3 regions of the Gordonia terrae genome follow, and region 1 is predicted to be linked to each of the others. Evidence: riboswitches for the same ligand, from Rfam matches in the RefSeq annotation. Region 1 holds a riboswitch; each other region holds the start of a gene.
What was found. Region 1 has a riboswitch for thiamine pyrophosphate ahead of thiO (glycine oxidase ThiO). Riboswitches for the same ligand answer to the same signal wherever they lie in the genome.
Positions count from the first base shown of each region.

Region 2: it holds a riboswitch for thiamine pyrophosphate, as region 1 does, so the genes downstream of both, BCM27_RS19980 (TenA family protein) here and thiO (glycine oxidase ThiO) in region 1, are expected to answer to the same signal.
Region 3: it holds a riboswitch for thiamine pyrophosphate, as region 1 does, so the genes downstream of both, thiD (bifunctional hydroxymethylpyrimidine kinase/phosphomethylpyrimidine kinase) here and thiO (glycine oxidase ThiO) in region 1, are expected to answer to the same signal.

Region 1 is NZ_CP016594.1:5,129,621-5,137,008, forward strand. Features, by position in the region: gene BCM27_RS22720 (ABC transporter ATP-binding protein) at 1-442, opposite strand, end outside; gene thiG (thiazole synthase) at 452-1,309, opposite strand; gene thiS (sulfur carrier protein ThiS) at 1,302-1,502, opposite strand; gene thiO (glycine oxidase ThiO) at 1,499-2,563, opposite strand; TPP riboswitch at 2,558-2,668, opposite strand; gene thiE (thiamine phosphate synthase) at 2,716-3,441, shown strand; gene BCM27_RS22745 (hypothetical protein) at 3,765-4,148, shown strand; gene BCM27_RS22750 (NUDIX hydrolase) at 4,209-4,691, opposite strand; gene BCM27_RS22755 (hypothetical protein) at 5,043-6,494, shown strand; gene BCM27_RS22760 (glutamate ABC transporter substrate-binding protein) at 6,500-7,388, shown strand, end outside.
Region 2 is NZ_CP016594.1:4,494,403-4,501,790, forward strand. Features, by position in the region: gene BCM27_RS19965 (flavin-containing monooxygenase) at 1-727, opposite strand, end outside; gene BCM27_RS19970 (TetR/AcrR family transcriptional regulator) at 922-1,530, shown strand; gene BCM27_RS19975 (LLM class F420-dependent oxidoreductase) at 1,644-2,501, shown strand; TPP riboswitch at 2,531-2,626, shown strand; gene BCM27_RS19980 (TenA family protein) at 2,614-3,324, shown strand; gene BCM27_RS19985 (ABC transporter substrate-binding protein) at 3,309-4,346, shown strand; gene BCM27_RS19990 (ABC transporter permease) at 4,321-5,112, shown strand; gene BCM27_RS19995 (ABC transporter ATP-binding protein) at 5,109-5,930, shown strand; gene BCM27_RS20000 (prenyltransferase/squalene oxidase repeat-containing protein) at 5,950-7,005, opposite strand; gene BCM27_RS20005 (class I SAM-dependent methyltransferase) at 7,031-7,388, opposite strand, start outside.
Region 3 is NZ_CP016594.1:700,917-708,304, reverse strand. Features, by position in the region: gene BCM27_RS03305 (acyl-CoA dehydrogenase family protein) at 1-322, opposite strand, end outside; gene BCM27_RS03300 (acyl carrier protein) at 337-585, opposite strand; gene BCM27_RS03295 (salicylate synthase) at 631-1,971, opposite strand; gene BCM27_RS03290 ((2,3-dihydroxybenzoyl)adenylate synthase) at 2,128-3,786, shown strand; gene BCM27_RS03285 (GNAT family N-acetyltransferase) at 3,800-4,147, opposite strand; TPP riboswitch at 4,357-4,471, shown strand; gene thiD (bifunctional hydroxymethylpyrimidine kinase/phosphomethylpyrimidine kinase) at 4,549-5,466, shown strand; gene BCM27_RS03275 (ABC transporter family substrate-binding protein) at 5,488-7,140, opposite strand; gene BCM27_RS03270 (dipeptide ABC transporter ATP-binding protein) at 7,137-7,388, opposite strand, start outside.

The sequences.
Region 1 (7,388 bases):
TGTGCGGGTCGCCGATAAGGGCACCCGCCAGCCCGAGTCGCTGCGACATGCCGAGCGAGAAGCCGCCCGCGCGTTTCTTGGCCACCGAGGTGAGCCCGACCGTCTCGAGCACCTCGTCCACCCGGGCGACCGGGATCTGGTTGCTCGCCGCCAGCCATCGCAGATGGGAACGCGCACTGCGGTTCGGGTGCACCCACCGGGCGTCGAGCAGCGCGCCGACCTGACGCAGCGGATGGTCGAGGTCGCGGTAGCGCTGACCGTTGATCGTGGCCGTACCCGAGGTCGGGCGATCGAGACCGAGCATCATGCGCATCGTGGTCGACTTGCCCGCACCGTTGGGCCCCAGGAAGCCGGTCACCCGTCCTGGCCCGACTTCGAAGGTGAGGTCGTCGACCGCGCGTTGACCGCCGAAGTCCTTCGTCAGATTCGCTACCCGCAACACGCCTCGACCTTAGCCGTCGAACCCGGAGCGGCCCGGTCCGTCATTCGGACGGCCTGTCGCGGGCGACCGTCGGCTCTGCTCCCGGCCGGGCGAGGACGCGTGGGCCCAGAAGCGCTTGGGGATCCGGCCCGCCCGCGCGGCCAGCCGACCCGCGATCACCGCATGCCGCATCGCCGTCGCCATCTGTTCGGGGTTCTCCGCGCGGGTCACCGCGGTGGCCAGAAGCACTCCGTCGCAACCGAGTTCCATCGCCAGGGCCGCGTCGCTCGCGGTACCGATGCCGGCGTCGAGGATGACCGGCAGCGGGTCGTCGAAGCGGGTGCGGCAGTCGTCGACGATCATCTCGATGTTGTGCGGGTTGAGGATTCCGAGGCCGGTCCCGATGGGCGAACCGAGGGGCATCACCGCGGCCACGCCGAGATCGGCGAGTCGTGCGGCCAGGACCGGGTCGTCATTCGTGTAGGCCAGGACGACGAAGCCGTCCGCGACCAGGGCGGCCGCCGCGTCGACGAGCTCGATGGCGTCGGGCATCAGAGTGCGCTCGTCGGCGACCACCTCGAGCTTGACCCAGTCGGTCTCGAACGCCTCGCGCGCCAACTGCGCGGTCAGCACCGCCTCGGCGGTGGTGTGGCACCCCGCCGTGTTCGGCAGGACCGCGATGTCGAGCCTCCGCAGCAGCTCGAAGACCCCGGTGCCGGAGGCGGCGTCGACGCGGCGGACCGCGACGGTGGTGAGTTCGGTGCCCGACGCGACCAGTGCGCGTTCCAGGGTCGCGAGATTCGACGCCCCCCCGGTGCCGGTGATGAGCCGAGACGAGAACTCGCGGCCGCCGATCCGCAACGGGTCGTGTGTCAGATGGTCAGCCACCCTGCACCGCCGTGACGATCTCGACGACGGCGCCATCGGTCATGGTGTGCCGGTCCCAGCGGCCGCGCGGGACGACCGCGCCGTCCACCGCGACCGCGATCCCACGATCCGGCAACCCGAGTCCGGCGACCACATCGCGCACCGAGGCGTCGGCATCGATGTCCACTGTCTCGCCGTTCACCGTGATACTCATTCCTCGACTCCTTCCAGGATCGACAGGACCCGCTCCGCGGTACCGGGAGCGAGGACGATCCCATTGCGTCCGTGCCCGGTCGCCACGACCGTGCGGGCGTCCACGCGGGTGACGAGCGGCAACCCGTCGGCGGTGCACGGCCGCAGGCCGGCCGCCGCTTCGGTCAGCTCATACGTCCGCAGCCCGGGCATCACCTCGATCGCGTCGGCCAGCAGGTCGGCGACCCCACCGGCCTGCGGCGTCCGGTCGGCCATCCCCGCCGCCTCGTACTGGGTGGCCCCGACGACGACCCCGTCCTCGCGCGGGACCACGTACACGGCGCGGCCGTGCAGGCGAGCCCGGACGACGTGGTCGGGCGGGGGCACGGACCACCGCGTGCGACGAAGCCGCAGGATCTCCCCCTTGGCCGGGTGCAGGTCGACGTCCGGCCACAGTGCCGCGGTGCCGAGTCCGGCGGCGAGCAGGACCTGCGCGTCAGGGCCCAGGTCGTCGACATCGGACAGGGACTCGAGGCGAGCGGAGACGAGTTCCACGCCGGCACTGGTGGCCGCGGCGCGCAGAGCCTCGAGCAGTCGACGGTTGTCCACCGACCATTCCCCGATCGCGCGGTAGCCACCGACGAGTCGCGAACTCAGTGACGGTTCCAGTGTTCGGATGTCGCGGCCGGTCACCGGCTGCAGCGCGGCATCAGTGCCGGGCTGACCGGACCAGACGAAGTCGGCGAGGTGCCGCAGATACTCGATGTCGGTGGCCGAGGCCGCGACGAAGAGCGAGTCGGTGGCGGTGACGACGGCCGGATCGTCGAGTCGTTTCACGAGCGCAGGCCAGCGGCGGACCGACTCGACCGACAGGGCGAGCGATGCCTCCTCGCCGGGGATCCCCTCGCCGAGCGAACCGAGCATGCCGCCCGCGACCCACGAGGCGCGCTCCTCGGTGCCGGCGTCGAGTACGCGAACCCGCCACCCGGCGTCGGCCGCGGCGAGCGCGCACGTCAACCCGATGACGCCGCCGCCCACGACCGTGAGCGGGCGGTGCGCAGGCTTCTGCTGAGGGGAATTCACGCTGGAATCACCTTCCTTCGCCGGAATGACCCGGATCAGGTTCGACGGTCAGCGGATGGGTCCGCACTCTCAGCCCGGCCGATCCGGGCTCCCGTGTGTTCGTGCGGTCCACCCTACGCCCGGGCCTCGGGCGTCCGGTTAGCCTGGTCGGCGTGACGACCCCGAACCCCACCACGTCAGCGTCCGCGGACTCCGGCCGCGCGGCGGACCGTTGTCGTCGGCTCTCCGCGGCCCGCCTCTACCTGTGCACCGACGCCCGGCGCGAACGCGGCGACCTCCTCGACTTCGTCGATGCCGCGCTCGCGGGCGGCGTCGACATCGTGCAGCTCCGTGACAAGAACTCACCGGGCGAACGCGAGTTCGGGACCCTCGAGGCGGGGGAGGAACTCGAGATCCTCGCCGGGTTGCGGGCCGTCGCCGATGCGCACGGCGCATTGCTGGCGGTCAACGACCGCGCCGACATCGCGGCGCTCTCCGGCGCCGATGTCCTGCACGTGGGACAGGGCGACCTCGCGCCGTCGGCGGCCCGCCGGATCATCGGCCCGGGGGTGATCATCGGCGCCTCGACCCACGACCCCGAGCAAGCCGCCGCCGCGATCGCCGACGAGGACGTCGACTACTTCTGCGTCGGCCCGTGCTGGACCACGCCCACCAAACCCGGCCGCGCCGCCGCCGGCCTCGACCTCGTCTCCGCCACTTCGGAAATGCTTTCGAGGACACCACAATCGACGAAGCCGTGGTTCGCCATCGGCGGCATCGACGCCGGCCGCGTCGGCGAGGTGACCGCGCTCGGGGCCAGGCGGATCGTCGTCGTCCGAGCCATCACCGCGGCCGCGGACCCGGCCGCCGCGGCCCGCGACCTCGCCGGGATGCTGTAGCGGCTCACCGCCGGCCTCGGGCAAACACGTTTGCCCGGTCGATACCTCGGGTCTATGGTGGACCGATCATGTTGTGCATCACGAGCGTTCTCGTAACCCGCCGCAGCGGGGTCTGAATCTGACCGACCCCCCGCTGCGGGTCGGTTGCGCTCTCCAGTCGGTCATCCGTTCTTCGACCGAAATCGGTTAATGAGATGCACCCACTTCATCTGTCCCATCCATCCTGTTCGTGGCATGAGTGCGGCGACCGCCGCGGTGACGATCTGTTCACCGAGCGGTACGGACGTCCGCTTCCCCCTGGAATGCACGAGGAGGCGACCGGGATGACCTGGCAGGAATTCACCGACGAATACTCCCGCGGCGGCGCGATCCGGCTCGGATCATGGTCGGTCGTGTCGTGTCCGGGCGACCTGGTCGAGTGCCGGGCGACGCTCGCGATCGCCGACCGCATCAGGTCGTGCAGCGCGGTCGCCGCCGGTCCGGTCGGCGCGATGACCTCGATCCTCCACGACGTCGGCGCCCCGGTTCAGATCGTCCGCCTGCATCAGCGGGTGGTCGACGGCGTGGTCACGACGTTCCTGCTGTGCGAGAACGACGGCCGCCAGGCGTGGGCCGCCGGCGAGGGTGCGAGCGGCGACGAGGCCAACGTCCACGCCCTGATCGCCGGCGCGAACCGTTTGCTGGATGTCGCAACCCCTGCTCCCTGAGGAGCGCCCGGAGCTTGCGGAGGGCGCGTCACGAAGGGTGTGACGGGTAGGGAGCGGGACTCAGCTCTGGGGGTCGAGCATCGCGATGCGCTCGCGAAGCGTGGGCCAGGCGAGCCCGAACGCCGGGTGCAGCGGCAGCTGGTCGACGCGCTTCTCGTCGACCCACCGCAGCTCGGTGGATTCGAAGTTGGCGACCGTGCGGACCGGCGAATCGGTCTCGGCGATCACGGTCGTGTAGGTCCATCCGCCGGGTGACTCGTGGGTGACGACGGCCGCGACGACGCGCAGGTCGTCGCCGGTGATACCGGCTTCTTCCTCGGCTTCGCGAATCGCCGTGTCGACGGCGCCTTCGTGCGAGTCGCGCGCGCCGCCGGGCAGCGCCCATGTCCCGCCCTGGTGCGACCAGGCGGCGCGATGCTGGAGGAGCACACCGGTCGATCCCTCCGGCAACGGCGCCCGCAGCAGCAGACCTGCCGCGCCGTGGATACCCCAATATCGTGAACCGTCGGGATCGATCACCCAGCCGTCGCCGTCGCCGCGCACCACGCCTCCTCGCAACCCGATCGCGTCGACCGGGTGCCTCCACCGTAAGTGAGACGCGCGCCACCTGCCAGGGAGTCCGCGCAGCGCTTGCGGATCCCGGGTGGCGAACCCTGAGGCGACCCGGTTGCACGCACTGCGAGCCGAACGGTCGAGGTCGGCGACGCGGGGCCGGTCGAGCCCGAAGGAACCCCGCCCGATGGCATAGGGTGAAACACGCACGACCCGGTGAACGATGACCCAGATGACACAACACCTGGCGTTGATCGCCCGGTCACGCGAATCCGGAACGGGGAACCGGTGACCGTACGACCGCACCGGAGACGATCCAGCGTTCGAGAAGGGATCAGGTAGGTGACCGGCGACGCGTCCTCCGTGCGGACGGCGCTGACGCGTGGCGGTCGCACGATCCGACCGGCGCAATCCTCACCCCCGATCCGACAGGTGCTCGCCGACCGGCGCGAACTCGTCGCCACGGCCCGGGAACGCGCCCAGTCGCCCTTCCAGACCCTCCGGCACTTCGCGGTCACCACCCCCGGCAAACTCATCATCATCTGCGGCATCCTGGCGCTCGGCTGTCTGAGCACCGGGCTGTACGCGTCGACGGTTCTCGAGGACCGCACCCAGACCCTGCAGCGCCTCATCGATCGGACCGAACCGCTCGCCGAGGCCGCACAGGTCCTCTACAGCTCGCTGTCGATCGCCGACGCCTCCGCGAACGCCGCCTTCATCTCGGGCGGTCTCGAGACCCCCGAGTTGCGGCAGCGCTACTCCGACGCGCTCGCGACGGCATCGTCGTCGTTGATCCTGGCGACCGGTACGTCCAGCGAACCCGGTTCCGGCATGGCGTCGGACCGGGCGGAGCAAGCCGTCAGCGCCGACCTCGAGACCCTCTCCACGTCGATCCCGGTGTACAGCGGTCTCATCGAGACGGCGCGAACCAACAACCGGCTCGGCAACCCGGTCGGCTCGGCGTACCTCGGCCAGGCGTCGTCGATGATGCAGGACGAGATCCTCCCGGCCGCACAGCGCCTGTACGAGCGGCGGTCGATGGCCATCGCCGATCCCCAACACACGCTCACCCGCCCGCCCTGGACTGTGTACGCGCCACTGTTGTTCCTGCTCGCCGCGCTGGTGCTGACCTCGCGTTACCTCGCGCGCCGAACCCGCCGCCGGTTCAACCTCGGGATCGTCGCGGCCATCTTCGCCCTCAGCATCGGGACGCTGTGGCTGCTCGCCTCCGGCCTGATGTCGGTGGCGGCGACCAGCGACGCCCGCACCGAGGGCGCCGACCCGCTCCGCGACCTGACCGCTGCCCGCATCCTCACCCAACAGGCCCGGTCGGCCGAGACGCTGTCGCTGATCCGCCGCGGCGACCAGGGCGGACTCGAACGCAGCTTCTCCGCGGCGACCAGCGAGATCGGCAACATCGTCGACGACGTGCGCGGCGGAACCGAGGACGGCGACAGTGCGGTCACCGCCGAGCAGCTGGACACGGTGACCGCGGCGCTGACGGAGTGGAAGCGCACCGACGCCGCCGTCCGCCGCTACATCCAGACCGGGAACTTCGGGCTCGCGCGGCTGCACACCGTCGGCGACGGGCCGGACAGTTCCGCGCGCGCCTACACCGCGGTCGACACCGCGCTGGTCGACGCGATCACCACCGCCCGGAACTCGTTCCGCGACGACATCAACACCGCGCAGCGCGTCCTCGGGTTCACCGGCACCGGCATCCTGCTGCTCACCGTCTTCGCCGGTGTCGCGATCGTGGGCGGTCTCATCCCCCGGATCCGGGAGTACCGATGACGACCATGCCCGCACCTCGTATCGCCTCACGTCACCGCCTGCTGACCATCGCGGTCCTGCTCGCCCTCACCGGCCTCGTCGCCACGGGATGTGTGCGGTTTCCCGCACCCGAATCACCTCCGCCCACGGCCACCGCCGGACCGCCGGTTCTGCCCGGCGTCCAGGTCGACGTGCCCGTCGAGCCCCTGCCGAGTTCCGAGGCGTGCAACGCGACCCTGACCCTGCGTCCGCCCGCCCAGATGCCGCTCCCGCGCCAGATGCCGCCGAACTCGACGATGGCCGGGATCCTCGAACGCGGACGGCTCATCGTCGGCCTCGACATCGGCTCCAACCTGTTCAGCTTCCGCGACCCGATCACCGGCGACATCCAGGGCTTCGACGTCGACATCGCGCACGAGATCGCCGGCGCCATCTTCGGCGACGACCGTCGCGTCGAGTTCCAGGTCCTGAGCTCCGCCCAGCGGATCGACGCCCTGCGGGACATGACGGTCGACGTGGTGATCAAGACGATGAGCATCACGTGCGACCGGTTGCGCGACATCAGCTTCTCGGCTCCCTATTACGTTGCCTCGCAGCGCATTCTGTCGTTCCGGAATTCGAATGTCACCGGACCGGCGCAGCTGGCGGACAAGCGTGTCTGCGCGGCGCGCGGGACGACCTCGATCGGCCGCATCCAGGCCATCCAGCCCCGCGCCACCATCGTCAGCACGACGACCTGGGCCGACTGCCTGGTGCTGATGCAACAGGGGCAGATCGACGCGGCGACCACCGACGACGCCATCCTCGCGGGTCTGGCCGCACAGGACCCGTGGTTGCGGGTCGTCGGCCCCAGCCTCGGGGAGGAGTTCTACGGCGTCGGAATCCCGAAGGGCCAGGACGACATGATCCGGTTCG
Region 2 (7,388 bases), 640 kb from region 1:
GGACGAACTTCCGCTGCCACGACGTGGGCAGGTACGGCGTCGACCGGTAGTACTTGTCGGCCGGCTTGCCGCCGAAGTACTTCGGGACGATCCATGCACCCGACCGCGTGGACAGGGTCAGCTTGTTGTCCAGTGCCTTCGACGACAGCTCGACGGCGATGTCGGCCGCGCTGTTGCCGAGTCCGACCACCAGGATGCGCTTGCCCATGAAGTCGTGCGGGGTGCGCGGGTCGATGTAGTGATGGGCGTGCATCTCGATGCCGTCGAACTCGCCCGGGAAGTCCGGCCACCGGGGGTCCCAGTGGTGCCCGTTGGCGACGACGAGCAGATCGAACCGGCGTCGCTCGCCCTGCTGGGTCTGCAGTTCCCAGCCGCCGCCGTCGAGTCGGGTCGCGTGTTCGATGCCGTTGGTGAACTCGATCGACGAGTAGAGGTCGAAGGCCTCCGCGTACGAGTCGAGATAGGCCTTCACCTGGGTGTGGTGCGGGAAGTCCGGGTACTCGTCGGGCATCGGGAAGTCCCGGAACGACAGTTGGTGCTTGGAGGTGTCGATGTGCAACGAGCGGTATGCGCTGCTGTGGCCGTTCGGATTGCCGAACGCCCAGTTCCCGCCGACCCGGTCGGAACTCTCGAAGCATGTGTACGGAACGCCGTAATCGGTGAGCATCTTGCCTGCGGTCAGACCGCTGATGCCGGCCCCGATGATCGCGGTGGTTGGTAAAGGCACACTGCCCCCTCGTCGGACACGTCGTTGGTTCGGTCGTATGGGTCTCGGTCATGCGTGTAGACACATTCTGGTTTGTGTCTACACGATGCGACGTATCGTGTACACAGAATCCGCGAACTGTCTACGACGCCGTCGTCCGTTCGCCGGAACCGCCGACGAGTACGCAGCAATGCGCGCAGACCGTGACCGCAGGAGTGTCCGTGACCGAAGCCCCGACCACCACGGTCCAGGACCGCCTACTCGATGCGACGGAGAAGCTGCTCGCCGACAAGGGGATTCGCGCGACGACGATGCAGCAGGTGGCCGAGACGGCCGGGGTCTCGCGCGCGTGGCTCTATCGGCACTATCCCGACAAACCGTCCATGATCGGTGCCACCATCGTGCGCCTCACCGAGTCCTTCTGGCGGGACGCACGCGCCGAACTCGACGGGATCGACGACTTCGCGGGCCGGCTCACTGCCGGTGTGCGGATCGGCCGCGGCGCGTACGACGACCCCGGAACCCTGCTCATGCGGCTGCGCACCGACGAACCGACCGAGTTCGCCGAATGCGCCGGCGTGGGCGTCGTCAAGCTCGTCCCCGACCTCGCCGCGTTCTGGTTCCCGTTCGTCGAGCACGCCGCGCACCGGGGCGAGATCCATCCGGGTCATGACCTGCGCGAGGTGTCCGAATGGGTTGCCCGCGTGCTGATCAGCCTGGGTACGTCGCCGGGTGAGACCGTCGACATCGACGACGCATCCCAGGTCCGACGACACCTCGAGGTCTTCATCCTCCCCGGGTTCCGCACCGATCCACGCCACTGACCGCGTCCGAGCCCCGGTCCTCCTCTGGTCTGAGTGACGCCGATCACCTAGACTGGTGTCCAGTCAACCGTCCGGCCGCCCCGGGCGGCCGAACGACGCCGTCGGAGGGCACCATGGATTTCGGGATAGTGCAGTTCACCAGTGATCGCGGATTGAAGCCGCACGTCCTCGCCCCACTCATCGAGGACGCGGGATTCGCTTCCTACTACGTTCCCGAACACGGGCACATCCCCACCAGGCGCGACGCGGCGCACCCGCGCACCGGTGACGAGACCCTGCCCGACGAGCGGTACATGCGCACGCTCGACCCGTGGACATCGCTGGCCGCCGCCGCCGCGGTCACCGAACGCATCCGTCTGGCCACGGCGGTCGCCCTTCCGGTGCAATCGGATCCGATCACGCTGGCCAAGACCATCGCGACCCTCGATCACCTCTCGAACGGACGGGTGACCCTCGGCGTCGGATTCGGCTGGAATCTCGACGAACTCGCGGACCACAACGTGCCGCCGAAGCGCCGGCGCACCATGCTGCGCGAGTACCTCGAGGCGATGTCGACGCTGTGGTCGGAGGAAGAAGCCGAATACGACGGCGAATTCGTGCAATTCGGTCCCAGCTGGGCGTGGCCCAAGTCGACCCAGGCGCACATCCCGGTCCAGGTGGGTGCGGCGGGCAACGAGAAGAACTTCAAGTGGATCGCGCGCAGCGCGGACGGCTGGATCACCACCCCGGGCGAGGAGGACATCGAGGGTTCGGTGTCGCTGCTCAAGCAGATCTGGGCCGACGCGGGCCGCACCGGCGATCCCGAGATCGTCGTCCTCGACTTCCGACCGGTTCCCGAGAAACTCGAGAAGTGGCGCGAGATCGGTGTCACGACAGTGCTGTACGGCCTGCCCGACGACTCGGTGGAGCGCGCGACCGGGTATCTCGTGAAACTCGCGGGAAAGTTGGGTATCGCTCCGGCAGTCGTGTAGAGGCCCGAATCCCTCTGCTAGCCTGGTTGCGTTCTGACACGGGGTGCTCCGCGACTGCGGGGCTGAGATGAGACCCGAGAACCTGTCCAGGTAATGCTGACGAAGGGATGTCATGTCTTTGCATGCGCACACGCCGGATCCCGGCCGCTTCACCGACCACCTGTGGGAACAGACGACAGCTCTGCGAGCGTCGATCGACGATCTCGAATTCCTGCACCGCCTCGGAGACGGCACGCTGCCCCTCGAGGTGTTCCGCACCTACCTGGAGCAGGACTCGCTGTACCTGGCCGGGTACTCGAAAGCGCTCGCGATCCTGGCGTCGAAGTCGCCCGATCCGCAGACCGCGGCGTTCTGGGCGGACTCGTCGTCGACGGCGGCCACCGTCGAGGTCGCCCTGCACGGCGACCTGCTCGGGGGCGGCCAGTTGCCGCCGCGGCAGGGTGAGCCCGAGCCGTCGACCGCGTGCCTGGCCTATGTGTCCTACCTGATCGCCACCGCAGCGACCGAGTCGTACGCGGTCGGCGCCGCCGCGGCGCTGCCCTGCTTCTGGATCTACGCCGACGTCGGCCGTGGACTGGCGGCGAGCGCCGCCGAGGTCCTCGCCGCCGACCCGAAGCACCCGTATGCCCAGTGGGTGACCACCTACGACGCCCCGGAGTTCCAGGAATCCGCCGCCCGGGCAAGGGAACTGGTGGATGCGGCCGCGGCGTCGGCCGGCGCGCCGGAACAGGCTGCGATGTCCGCGGCGTTCACCATCGCCACCCGGTATGAGCTCATGTTCTGGGACACCGCGCTGAACCCCTACGCATGGCCCGCCGCATGACCGGCCGCGTGCGCCGCGTCCTGGCCTGCCTCGTTGCCACCGTCGCGGTGTTGTCGACGGCCACCGCGTGCGGGTCGGACACCGCCTCCGACAACACCATCCGGTTCGCGCTCGACTGGACCCCGAACACCAATCACACGGGCCTTTTCGTGGCGCAACAGCGCGGATACTTCGCCGAGTCCGGCCTGGACGTCGAGATCCTGCCCTACAACAACACCTCCGTCGACACCGTCGTGGACGCGGGGAACGCCGAATTCGGGATCAGCACCCACAGTTCGTCCACCTTCTCTCGGGCATCGGGCGCGCACACGATCTCCGTGCTGGCACCACTGCAGCGGTGGGCGACAGGTATCGGTGTCCGCGCCGACCGCGACGACATCACGAGCCCGAAGGACCTCGACGGCAAGACCTATGCCGGGTTCGGTGACCCCGGTGAGGTGGAGACACTCAAGCGGGTGATCCGAAACGACGGCGGCACAGGTGAATTCACCTCGGTCACCCTCGGCACCTCCGCATACGAGGCCGTCTATTCCGGGAAGGCGGACTTCACCGTCTCGTATCTCGCCTGGGAGGGCATCGAGGCCGAGCACCACGGAACGCCGATGAGGTATTTCCACTATACGGACTTCGGTTTCCCGGAGGCCTACGCGATCGTCGTCGACGCCAACGAGGACTGGCTGAACGAGAACCCGGAGCGTGCGGCGACGTTCGTACGGGCACTGCAACGCGGCTACCAGGCTGCGGCCGATGACCCGGATGCCGCCGCCCGCGACCTCATCGCCGCCAATCCGGGCGCGTTCAACGATGAGAAGCTGGTCGTCGAGAGCCAGCGGATGCTTGCCGCCCAGTACATGAAAGACGCGAACGGCCGGGTGGGCGGGCAGACGCTCGAGCAGTGGGCCGGGAACTCCGGGTTCCTCTACCGCAGTGGGCTTCTCACGGGTCCGGACGGGTCCGCGCTCACGACCGAGCCGGACTGGTCGACCTACTTCACCAATGATTACCTCGACGCGTCTCGCTAGCACCGGCCTCCGGCGGGCCGCGCCCGCGATCGTGGCGGTGGTGGTACTCGTCGCGGCCTGGCAGGTCTATGTCGACCTCAGCGGGGTCCGACCGCAACTGCTGCCGTCGCCGTCCCGGGTCGCGGCACAGGGGTGGGCGCATCGGGACGAGATCGGGGTGCACGCCGGGGCGACGCTTCAGGTCACCCTGATCGGCTTCGCGGTGTCACTGGTCCTGGCATGGGTACTGGCGATCATCGTCGACTTCTCCCCCACCCTGCGGCGAGCCTTCGTGCCCCTGTTCGTCGCGTCGCAGACATTGCCGATCATCGCGATCGCCCCGCTGATGATCATCTGGTTCGGCTTCGGCGTGCTCCCGAAGGTCCTCGTCATCGCCCTTGTCACCTTCTTCCCGATGGCGATCGGGTTGATCGAGGGGTTCGCGGCCGCCGATCGCGAGGCCGGCGCACTCCTGCGGAGCATGGGCGCCACCCGCCGGCAGATCTTCCGCTACGTGCGCCTGCCGTCCGCGCTCCCCCGGTTCTTCACGGCGCTGCGGATCGGCATCACCTACGCGGTGGTGGGTGCCGTGTTCGCCGAGTACGTCGGCGCCAGCCAGGGGCTCGGCATCTACATGAGCCTCCAGAAGAACTCGTTCCGCACCGACCTCGTGCTCGCGGCCGTGCTGGTGACGGCCGTCATCAGCGTCGGGCTGTATCTGCTGACATTCGCAATCGAACGCGTCGTCGTGCCGTGGGCTCGCGCCGAGAAGACCGAGCCCTCATGACCGACGACGCTCGCCGGCTCGTCGTGGACCGGCTGACGAAATCCTTCCCCCGGAGCGGCCGCGAGCAACCTCCGCGTCACGTGCTCGACGCGGTCTCGTTCACGGCGGAGCCCGGCGAGTTCGTCTCCGTCATCGGACCGAGTGGCTGCGGCAAGAGCACCATCTTCAGCATGCTCGCCGGGCTCGACGTACCCGACTCCGGCAGCGTCACCGTCGGCGGCGACGCCGCGATCGCCGGACACTGCGCGTACATGCCGCAGAAGGATCTGCTGTTCCCCTGGCGCACGATCCTCGACAACACGATCCTCGGCCTGCAGGTACAGGGTGTGCCGGCAGCCGATGCCCGTCGCCGGGCGGCGGAGCTCTTCCCCACCTTCGGGTTGTCCGGGTTCGAGGACGCGCGCCCGTCTCAGCTGTCCGGGGGGATGCGACAGCGGGCCGCCCTGCTCCGCACGGTCGTGCAGAACCGCGATCTGCTGCTGCTCGACGAACCGTTCGGCGCCCTGGACTCGTTGACCCGGACGGAGATGCAGTCGTGGCTGCAGTCGGTCTGGCAACGCTACCGGTGGACGGTGCTGATGATCACCCACGACATCCGTGAGGCCATCTACCTCTCGGACCGGGTCATCGCGTTGTCCGCCCGACCGGCGACCGTCGTCCGCCAAGCGCGCGTCGAGCTCCCGCGGCCGCGGGAACTCGCGGTCCTCACCTCACCGGAATTCGTTGCGCTCGAGAAGGATCTGCGAGCAGTGCTGCACGACGAGGCCCGGCGCGCCCTTGCCGAGCAGAGCGACTCGGGCTCGACGCTCGCGGAATGACCGCCCGCCGGGTCACCGGTCAGGGTGTCGGTGCGACCAGACGCTGACGGACATCCCGGAAGATCCCGTTCGCGACGCTCGTCCGGCTCACCGCGTCGGCCGCGAGGACGACGGCGGCCGAAGTCCAGCAACTCTTCTCGACCGGCCAGCGCTTGCCGTCGGCGAACACCAGCCCGGTCCAATACGATCCGTCTGGATCACGGAGGTGTTGGATCGAGGCGATGAGCTCGATGGCGTCGGCGGTGTCGCCGAGCGAGTCCAGAGCAAGGGCCAGCTCACAGGTCTCGGCACCGGTCACCCAGGGCCGATGGTCCACGCATCGGACACCCTTGCCGGGGACGACGAACTGTTCCCAGCGGCGAGCGATCAGTTCCTGACCTTCGCGACCCCGCACTGCTCCGCCGAGGATCGGATAGTACCAGTCCATCGAATGCTCGGACGGCGGGGTGAAGATCTGCCACTCCTCGCGCCCGACATCGGACCGGATGGCATCCCCGAGCAGGCTGTGTGCGGCTGTCCAGGTCTCGTCGGGCTGGTCCATCTCGCCCGCGATGCGTATCGCACAGTCCAGAGCCTGGAAGATGCTGGCGTTGCCGGTGATCAGGGCCTCGCCGAACATCGCTCCGGTGCGGTGGTCGCCACCCCAGCGAAACGCCCCGTCCTCCCGCTGGAAACGCAGGACACAGTCGATTGCCGACCAGACGACCGGCCACATCTTCTGCAGGAACGCGTCGTCACCGGTGATCAGGTAGTGGTGCCACACCCCGACCGCGATGTACGCGCAGAAGTTGCTGTCGGTCCCGGCGTCCTCGACCTTGCCGCAGACCGTACGGATCGGCCAGGACCCGTCGTCGCGCTGCTTACGTCGCGACCAGTCGTAGGCGGCCTCGGCCTCGGCGTGAAAACCCGTGACCGACAGCGCCATCGCCGATTCGATGTGATCCCACGGATCGGTCTGCCCGCCGGGGAACCAGGGCAGCGCCCCCGACTCCTCCTGCATGCCGACGATCGCGGCGCCGGTGGCGTGCATCTGCTCACCCGTGACCACACCGGGGACCGCCGGAGCGGTCGTCATGCGACTCCCTTCCTGGAGGGCCTCGTCATGAAGACGCGGTGGCGGTCTCGGGCTTGCGCAGGTACAGGGCCACCGACTTGCCGATGAGCGGGTTGAGCACCTGCTCCCCGACGCGGGTGAGCCACGGCTTGCTCATCATGTCCCAGACGAGCAGCTGGTGATAACCCTTCACCAGGACATTGTCCTTGTTCTCAACGCCCACAGCACATTTCAGCCACCAGTACGGTGCGTGCAGTGCGTGCGCGTGGTCCGTGCCGGTGACCTCGAGTCCGGCGCGCTGCAGCTTGCCCGCGAGTTCGGATGCCTTGTAGATGCGGACGTGCCCGCCCTCGACCTCGTGGTACTCGTCGGACAGGGCCCAGCACACCTTCTCCGGCCAGTAG
Region 3 (7,388 bases), 1.3 Mb from region 1:
GCTGGGCGAGGTCCTTGAGGTAGTCGTTGCGGCCGAAGCGGCGGAGGATGGCGATCGCCGAGTCGTGCAGGCTCACCCCCACCCCGATCGCCGCGGAGCCGAGCGCGCCGAGGTGGGCGCCGAGCGCGAAATGATCGTGGAGGTCGGTGAACTTGCGGTCCTCCCACTTACGGACGAAGACACCTTCGGAGCCGAGGTGCTCGAGAAGGGGCCGCGGGAACCGGTGATCCTGTTCGGCCTGCGCCGTCCACGACGTCACCCGCTCGTCGAACGCGGCGTCGAGCAATTCGGCGTACGTCTGCACCGGTGTGTCCACACTCATGTCGACTCTCCGTCTCAGGCCGGGGTGCCGGCCTTCGACCGGATGAGGTCTTCGAGGTCACCGACGGTCTTGGACTCGAAGAGCTCCCGCTCGGACAGCTTCACGCCGAGCCGCTCCTCGATCGCCACCACACCGATGGCGAACGCCACCGAATCCAGTCCCAGGTCGTCGATCAGCTTCGCGTCGCGGCTGACGTCTCCCAGCGAGAGGTCGAGGTCTTCTTCGAGGATGCCGCGCAGGGCTTCGGTGATGTGGTCGGACATGTGGTGACTCCTGAGATGGGGTGTTCGGTCGAAAGTATCGGGTGATCAGCGCGGGACCACGTACGGGGCGACGCTGCCGAGTTTTTCGCAGGTCTCGGTGAACTCGCGCTCCGGCGTGGACTGCGCGACGATCCCGGCGCCGGCACGCAGCCACGCGCCGTCTCCGGAGGAGAAGATGGTGCGCAGCGCAAGGGTGGCCTCGAGTTCGCCCGTCGATGCCGCGGTGAGGATGGCGCCGGAGTACAGGCCACGACGCCGCGGCTCGAGGCGGTCGATCGCCTCCACCGCCGGGGTCTTGGGGATCCCCGACGCGGTGATCGACGGGAAGACGACTTCGAGTGCACGCCAGGGTGATTCGTGAGCAGCGAGGGTGCCGCGGACGGTCGAGGCCAGGTGCTGGACGCTGCCTCGTTCGCGGACCTCCATGAACTCGCTCACCGCGGTGGTGTCGTCCGCTGCGATCGACGAGATCTCGTCGAAGCATGCCCGCACCGACATGGCGTGCTCGGCGATCTCCTTCGCATCGGAGAGGAGGTCGGCGCGCGCCGCCGCGTCCTGATCCGCCGAGATACCGAAAGCCCTTGTCCCGGCGAGCGGTTCGGTGACCACCGTCCGGTCGTCATGCACCGCGACGACGAGCTCGGGGCTGAATCCGGCGGCCTGGAGGTCGCCGAGCGAGAGCAGATAGCTGCGGGCGGGATTGTTGTCGGCCCGGCCGCGCGCGTAGGTCGCGGGGATGTCCACGTCGAACGGGATGTCGACGGCGCGGGAGAGGATCACCTTCTGATACCGGCCGGCTTCGATCTCGGCGACCGCAGTCGCCACCCGCCCCCGGTAGTCGTCGGGGTCCGCCTGGACATCCACCGGTCGCGACTCTGCCGAAACAGTTGCCTGCGAGGCGATCTCGAGAAGACGACGGGCACGATCGGCGTCGACGGCGCCGGTGTCGACGCCCTCGGCATCGACGGTCACCTCGAACTCGGGGACGATGAGGTGCGCCAGGACGGTGTCCTCCGGGACGCGGTCGAGGATGCCGTGATAGGGCGCGCAGAAGTCGAAGCCGACCCAGCCGTAGACGCGCCAGTCCGGGATCGACAACGAAGCGGTCGCGGCAGCGAGCGCGTCGGCGGGGTCGCCGCGCCACGGCGTCGTCGTCCGGTCACCCTGATCGTCGACGATGACCTCGCTCCGCGTCACGACCACACGAGCACGCACCCCGGCCGCGAAGGTCCATCGCCGGTCGCGCTCGTAGACGACATGATCGCCGAACTCGCCGGAACCCGCCCAGGCGGCCGTGATCCGCGCAGCATCGGACTCACCCAGCGGCGAGGCGGGCGCGAGCAGGTCGACGAACTGCGCGGCGTGCGATTCGGTTGTCAGCGACATGTCCTTCGTTCCTCCGGTCGTGATGCACTCAAGCACCGATGATCATAGGGAAGCTTAGGGCAGCCTAATCAAACAACCCCCCACGGTCGAGAGCGGGCCCACCGTCCCGCATCGACCGGTAAGGTTACCCTATCCTGGCTGTGTTTGAATGAACTCATGCCGACGCACCTCGACCACGTGACCGATCTGCTCGACGGTTTCTCCCCCCACACCGATGCACAGGCCCAGCGATACCGGGACGCGGGTGTGTTCCTCGGCCGCCCGCTGTTCGCGGCCCTCGACGTCGCGGCCGAGCGCTCCCCCGATGCGCCGGCGGTGACCGACGCCTCCGCCGACGGTCCGCGAACGCTCACCTACGCCGAGTTCCGCGCCGCCACCCTGCGCCGGGCCGCCGGTTTCGTCGACGCCGGTCTGCGGCCCGCCCAACGGGTCGTCCTGCAGCTCAACAACTCCCTCGACTTCGCCGTGACCCTGTTCGGCCTCCTACGCGCGGGTGTCGTGCCGGTGATGACACTGCCGGCGCATCGGATCACCGAGATCGCCCATCTCGCGACCGGCTCGGGGGCGGTCGCCTACATCGGTGAGGACGACCGCCGGGGGTTCGACTTCCGCGACCTCGCGGCCGAACTGCAGTCGCGGGTGCCCGACGTCGCGCAGGTCTTCATCTCCGGCGATCCCGGCCGGTTCGCGGCGCTGCCCGACGCCGACCCCGCCGCGACCGCGCTCCCCGACGGCCCCGACCCCGGCCTGCCTGCGCTGTTCCTGGTCTCGGGGGGAACCACCGGCCTGCCGAAACTGATCGCCCGCACCCACGACGACTATGACCTCAACGCGCGACTGTCGGCGGGCATCGCCGGCCTAACCGCCGACGACACCTACCTCGTCGCGCTGCCCGCAGCACACAACTTCCCGTTGAGCTGCCCGGGCATCCTCGGCGTGGTCGGCGTCGGCGGGCACATCGTCTTCGCCGACAACCCCAGCCCGGACAACACCTTCGACCTGATCGAGCGACACCGCATCACGGTGACCTCGCTCGTCCCCGCCCTCGCGCAACTCTGGTGCGCGGCGACCGAGTGGGAACCCGCCGACATCAGCTCGCTGCGCCTGCTGCAGGTCGGCGGCGCCAAGTTGGCCCAGCCCGACGCCGTCGCCCTCGACGCCGCACTCGGCCCCGTCGCGCAGCAGGTGTTCGGGATGGCCGAGGGTCTGATCTGCTACACCCGTCTCGATGAACCGCGCGAGCTTGTTCACCAGGTGCAGGGTTCGCCGATGTCGGAGCTCGACGAGGTGCGCGTGGTCGACGAGGACGGCGACGACGTCCCCGATGGCACGGAAGGTGAACTCCTGGTGCGTGGGCCGTACACGATCCGCGGTTACTACCGGGCCGCAGCCCACAACGAGAAGTCCTTCACGCCGGACGGTTTCTATCGCTCCGGCGACAAGGTGACGAGGCTGCCGTCGGGCCACCTCGCGGTGACCGGCCGCATCAAGGACACCATCGTCCGAGCCGGCGAGAACGTCGCTGCCGACGACGTCGAGGAGAACCTCCTCGCCCACGACTCGGTCCGACAGGTGGCGGTGGTCGGCCTACCCGACGACGCACTCGGGGAGAAGATCTGCGCCGCCGTGGTGCTCTCGCATGAGCACCCCCCGGCCCAGCCGCTGGAGCTCGCGACCATCCGCACGTTCCTCGCCGAGCGCGGACTCGCCTCGTTCAAACTGCCCGACGCGGTGCGGATCGTGACCACCCTCCCGGTGACCGCGGTCGGCAAGATCGACAAGAAGGTGCTGCGCGAGACCCTGCTCGCCGACTGAGCCGGCGCACCCCTCACACCGGAGCGAGGGTGACGATCCCGGGATGGCTGTCGAGGTAGCGCTTGGTGAACGTGCACACCGGACGCAGCCGGGCGCCCTGTTCGCGGGTGTAGTGCACGACGGTGCGGGTGAGCCGGGTGGCGAGACCGTGTCCGCTGTACTCGTCGTAGAGCACGGTGTGCAGCACGGTGATGGTCGTCTGACCGTCGGCCGTCTCGGTCGTGTAGCCGAGAACGCCGACCAGATCGCCGGCCACCCAGAGTTCGAATCGGTCGCGGTCGGGGTTGTGTACCACCTGCGAGATCTGTTGCAGAATCGACTTCGCCGACTGTGGTGGTCGCTGACGATGCTTGCGGAGCACCCGACCCTCCTCACCTCGTGATCACGGACATCGGACCACCGGCGCGCGCCGCCCTGACTCGACATGACACCCGCCTGTGATCCGGGTCACACGGTACCTTACGGAACCGTAACTGCCGACCCCATGGCTCGTTTGTCGCATATCGATACGGTTCGCCGCACCCTGCCCGCCCGTCTCGTCGGGCGATGTAGGGTTGCGGACGCACGACAACTACACACCGCGGGGGCTCTCACGATGACCGAGGGCTGAGATGGCGACGGGCGGTCGCCGACCGCTCGAACCTGTCCGGGTAATGCCGGCGTAGGGAGTTGAGCCATGGGTACACCTGTATCCGCCACATACGACAGCAGCGCACCCGCCGATTCCGGATCCCTGTCCCTCGAGACGGTTGGCGAGAAGTGATGCGCACAGTCGACGCAGAACAACGCACAGTCGACGGACATCGACGCACGCTCGACGAGGGTTTCGTGGAACTCCCTGTTGCACAGCCCGGTTCTGCTCCCGTTCGGGTCCTGACCATCGCCGGATCGGATTCGGGCGGTGGTGCGGGAATCCAGGCCGACATGCGCACCTTCGCCCTGCTCGGGGTGCACGGGTGTGTCGCGGTGACTGCGGTGACCGTCCAGAACTCGCTGGGTGTCAGCGGTTTCGAAGAGATCTCCCCGCAGACCGTGGCGGCGCAGATCGACTCCGTCGCCGGTGACATCGGTGTCGCCGCGGCGAAGACCGGCATGCTCGCGTCGGCACCGATCATCGAGGCCATCGTCGAGCAGTGCGGCGCGAGCGGCATCGGCCGCGATGCATCCGTCCCGCTGGTGGTCGACCCGGTGTGCGCATCGATGCACGGAAACCAGCTGCTCGCCGACTCCGCGCTCGACACGTTGCGTCACAAGCTGTTCCCCCTCGCCACGGTCGTGACACCCAATCTGGACGAGGTCCGCTTGATCACCGGGATCGAGGTCACCGACGCCGATTCGCAGCGCGATGCCGCCAGGGCACTGCTCGATCTCGGGCCGCGGTGGGCCCTGGTCAAGGGCGGGCACCTGCGGACGTCGGATCGGTCCCCGGACCTGCTCTACGACGGTGACCAGTTCATCGAACTCAGTCATGAGCGGATCGACACCCCGCATGACCACGGCGCGGGCGACACCCTCGCCGCGGCGATCGCGAGCGCCCTCGCACACGGCTACCCGGTCCCCGAGGCGGTCGGCTTCGGAAAGGGTTGGGTCACGCGCTGCCTGGCCGCCGCCTATCCGCTGGGTGCCGGCCACGGCCCGGTCAATCCGTTGTGGCGACTGAGCGCGGGGCCCGCGGACTAGCCGACCGTCCGGTCGCTCCCGTCATTTCTCCCAGCCGATGTCCTCGATCGGGCCGATGTAGAACTGACCCGCCCCGTAGTTCGCCAGCCCTTCCTTCACCGCCACCATGGCGGGACCGTTGAACAGTGGCAGGTTCGAGAACTGCTGGAACGCCTCGTGTTCGACCCGGTTCCCGGCGGCTATCTGTGCTGTCGGGTCCCCGATCTGCGACATGGCCTCGATCTGCGCGTCCAGCTCGGGTGTCCCCGCGCCCGCGGGGTTGAACTGCGAGTCGCTGCACCAGACCTGACAGAAATAGGCCATCCCGAACGGATCGCTCGAGGAGAAGCCCATCATGAACAGGTCGAACTCCTTGTTCACCACGACCTTCGAGAAGTCCGATGACGGTCGTTGGGTCACGACGAGGTCGATGCCGACCTTGCCCAGGATCGCCTGCAGGGCGCGTGACAGGTTGGCGCTGGTGGTGTCGTCGCCGACATTCGGCAGTGTCAGTGACAGCCGCGCTCCGTCCTGGGTCCGGATGCCGTCGTCCCCGATGCGCCACCCCGCCTGGTCGAGCAGACCCGAGGCGCGATCCGGGTCGTAGGAGACCACACCGGCCAGGTTGTCCCGATAGCCGGGTTGGAACGGATACAGCGACAGCGATCCGGGAAGTTCCTCGGTGTAGTTGAGACCGGTGAACCGGATGCGCGCCAGTGTTTCTCGGTCGATCGCCGTCATCACCGCCTCGCGCACGGTCCGATCGGCGAGGATCGGGGCGTCCAGGTTGAGCGCGAGCAGGGCCTGCTGAGGCGAGGCAGCCGTCCGGATGTCGATGCCGTTCATGGTCAGCACGCGGGCACGGGCATCCTTCGCCGCCACTCCGGCGACGTCGATCTCACCGTTCTGGAAGGCGTTGAGTGCGGCCTGCGACTCGAGCTGCCGGAACACCCGCCGGTCGAGTTTGCCCGGCTTGCCCCACCATTTCGGATTGCGCTCGAACACAACCGTTCCCGCGTTCGGATCGTAGGACGCGATCGTGTACGGCCCGGCTCCCCATTCGGGGTGCGGGTTCGTGACGTATCCCTTGTTGTAGGTGTCCGGGGAAGTCGCCTTCGGATGAAGCACCAGATTGAACAGACCGTCCGGCCACGCATACACGCCGTCGAACCGCACGACCGCCTGCCGGTCGTCGATCCCCCGGGTGACCGAGCCGATCTGGCTGTACCCGTCGGTCGAACTCACGATGTATCGGTCGTCGATTCCCCTACTGGTCCGCCAGGTCTCGACGAAGGCCCGATAGTCGATGGGCGTCCCGTCGTTGAAGAACGCCCGCGGATTGATGGTGTAGGTGACCACGGTGTCGCCGTCGACGGTCTCGGTGCGGACATCGGTGAGGTAGTCGGGGTTGGGCGAATACTCGCCGTCCGGTGAGAAGTAGGCCAGATTCGGGTTGTACCACCGCCACAGCGCCAGGGTGTAGGCCGAAGCGTCGGCGTGGAAGGTGTTCCACTGGGCGGACACCTCGGTGATGGCGGTCGTGAGACTGCCCCCGTCGCGGAGGTTCTCGCGCGGCTGCGGATTCAGCGACGCGCCGTCGGTGGTCACCGCTGACGTGTCGAGCGCGGCACCGCATCCCGCGACGGACCCGACCGCGATCACCACCACCGACAGCAGGATCCAGAAGTGTCTCACGTCGATCCCCCCGGGCCGGGGTCGAGCTCCACGAAGTGGCAGGCCGCTCGGTGATCGGTGTGCGGATCCTGCTCGGTCGTCCGCAATCGGGGGACGACCGAGCGGCAGCGTTCGCGTCGCGCGTCGTCGAGGTCCCGGTGCAACGGGCAGCGGGCGGCGAAGCTGCACCCGACGATGTCCTCGGTGGGACTGGGTTGTTCGCCCCTCAGCACGATCGGCCGACGCTCGCGTTCGATTCGCGGGTCGGG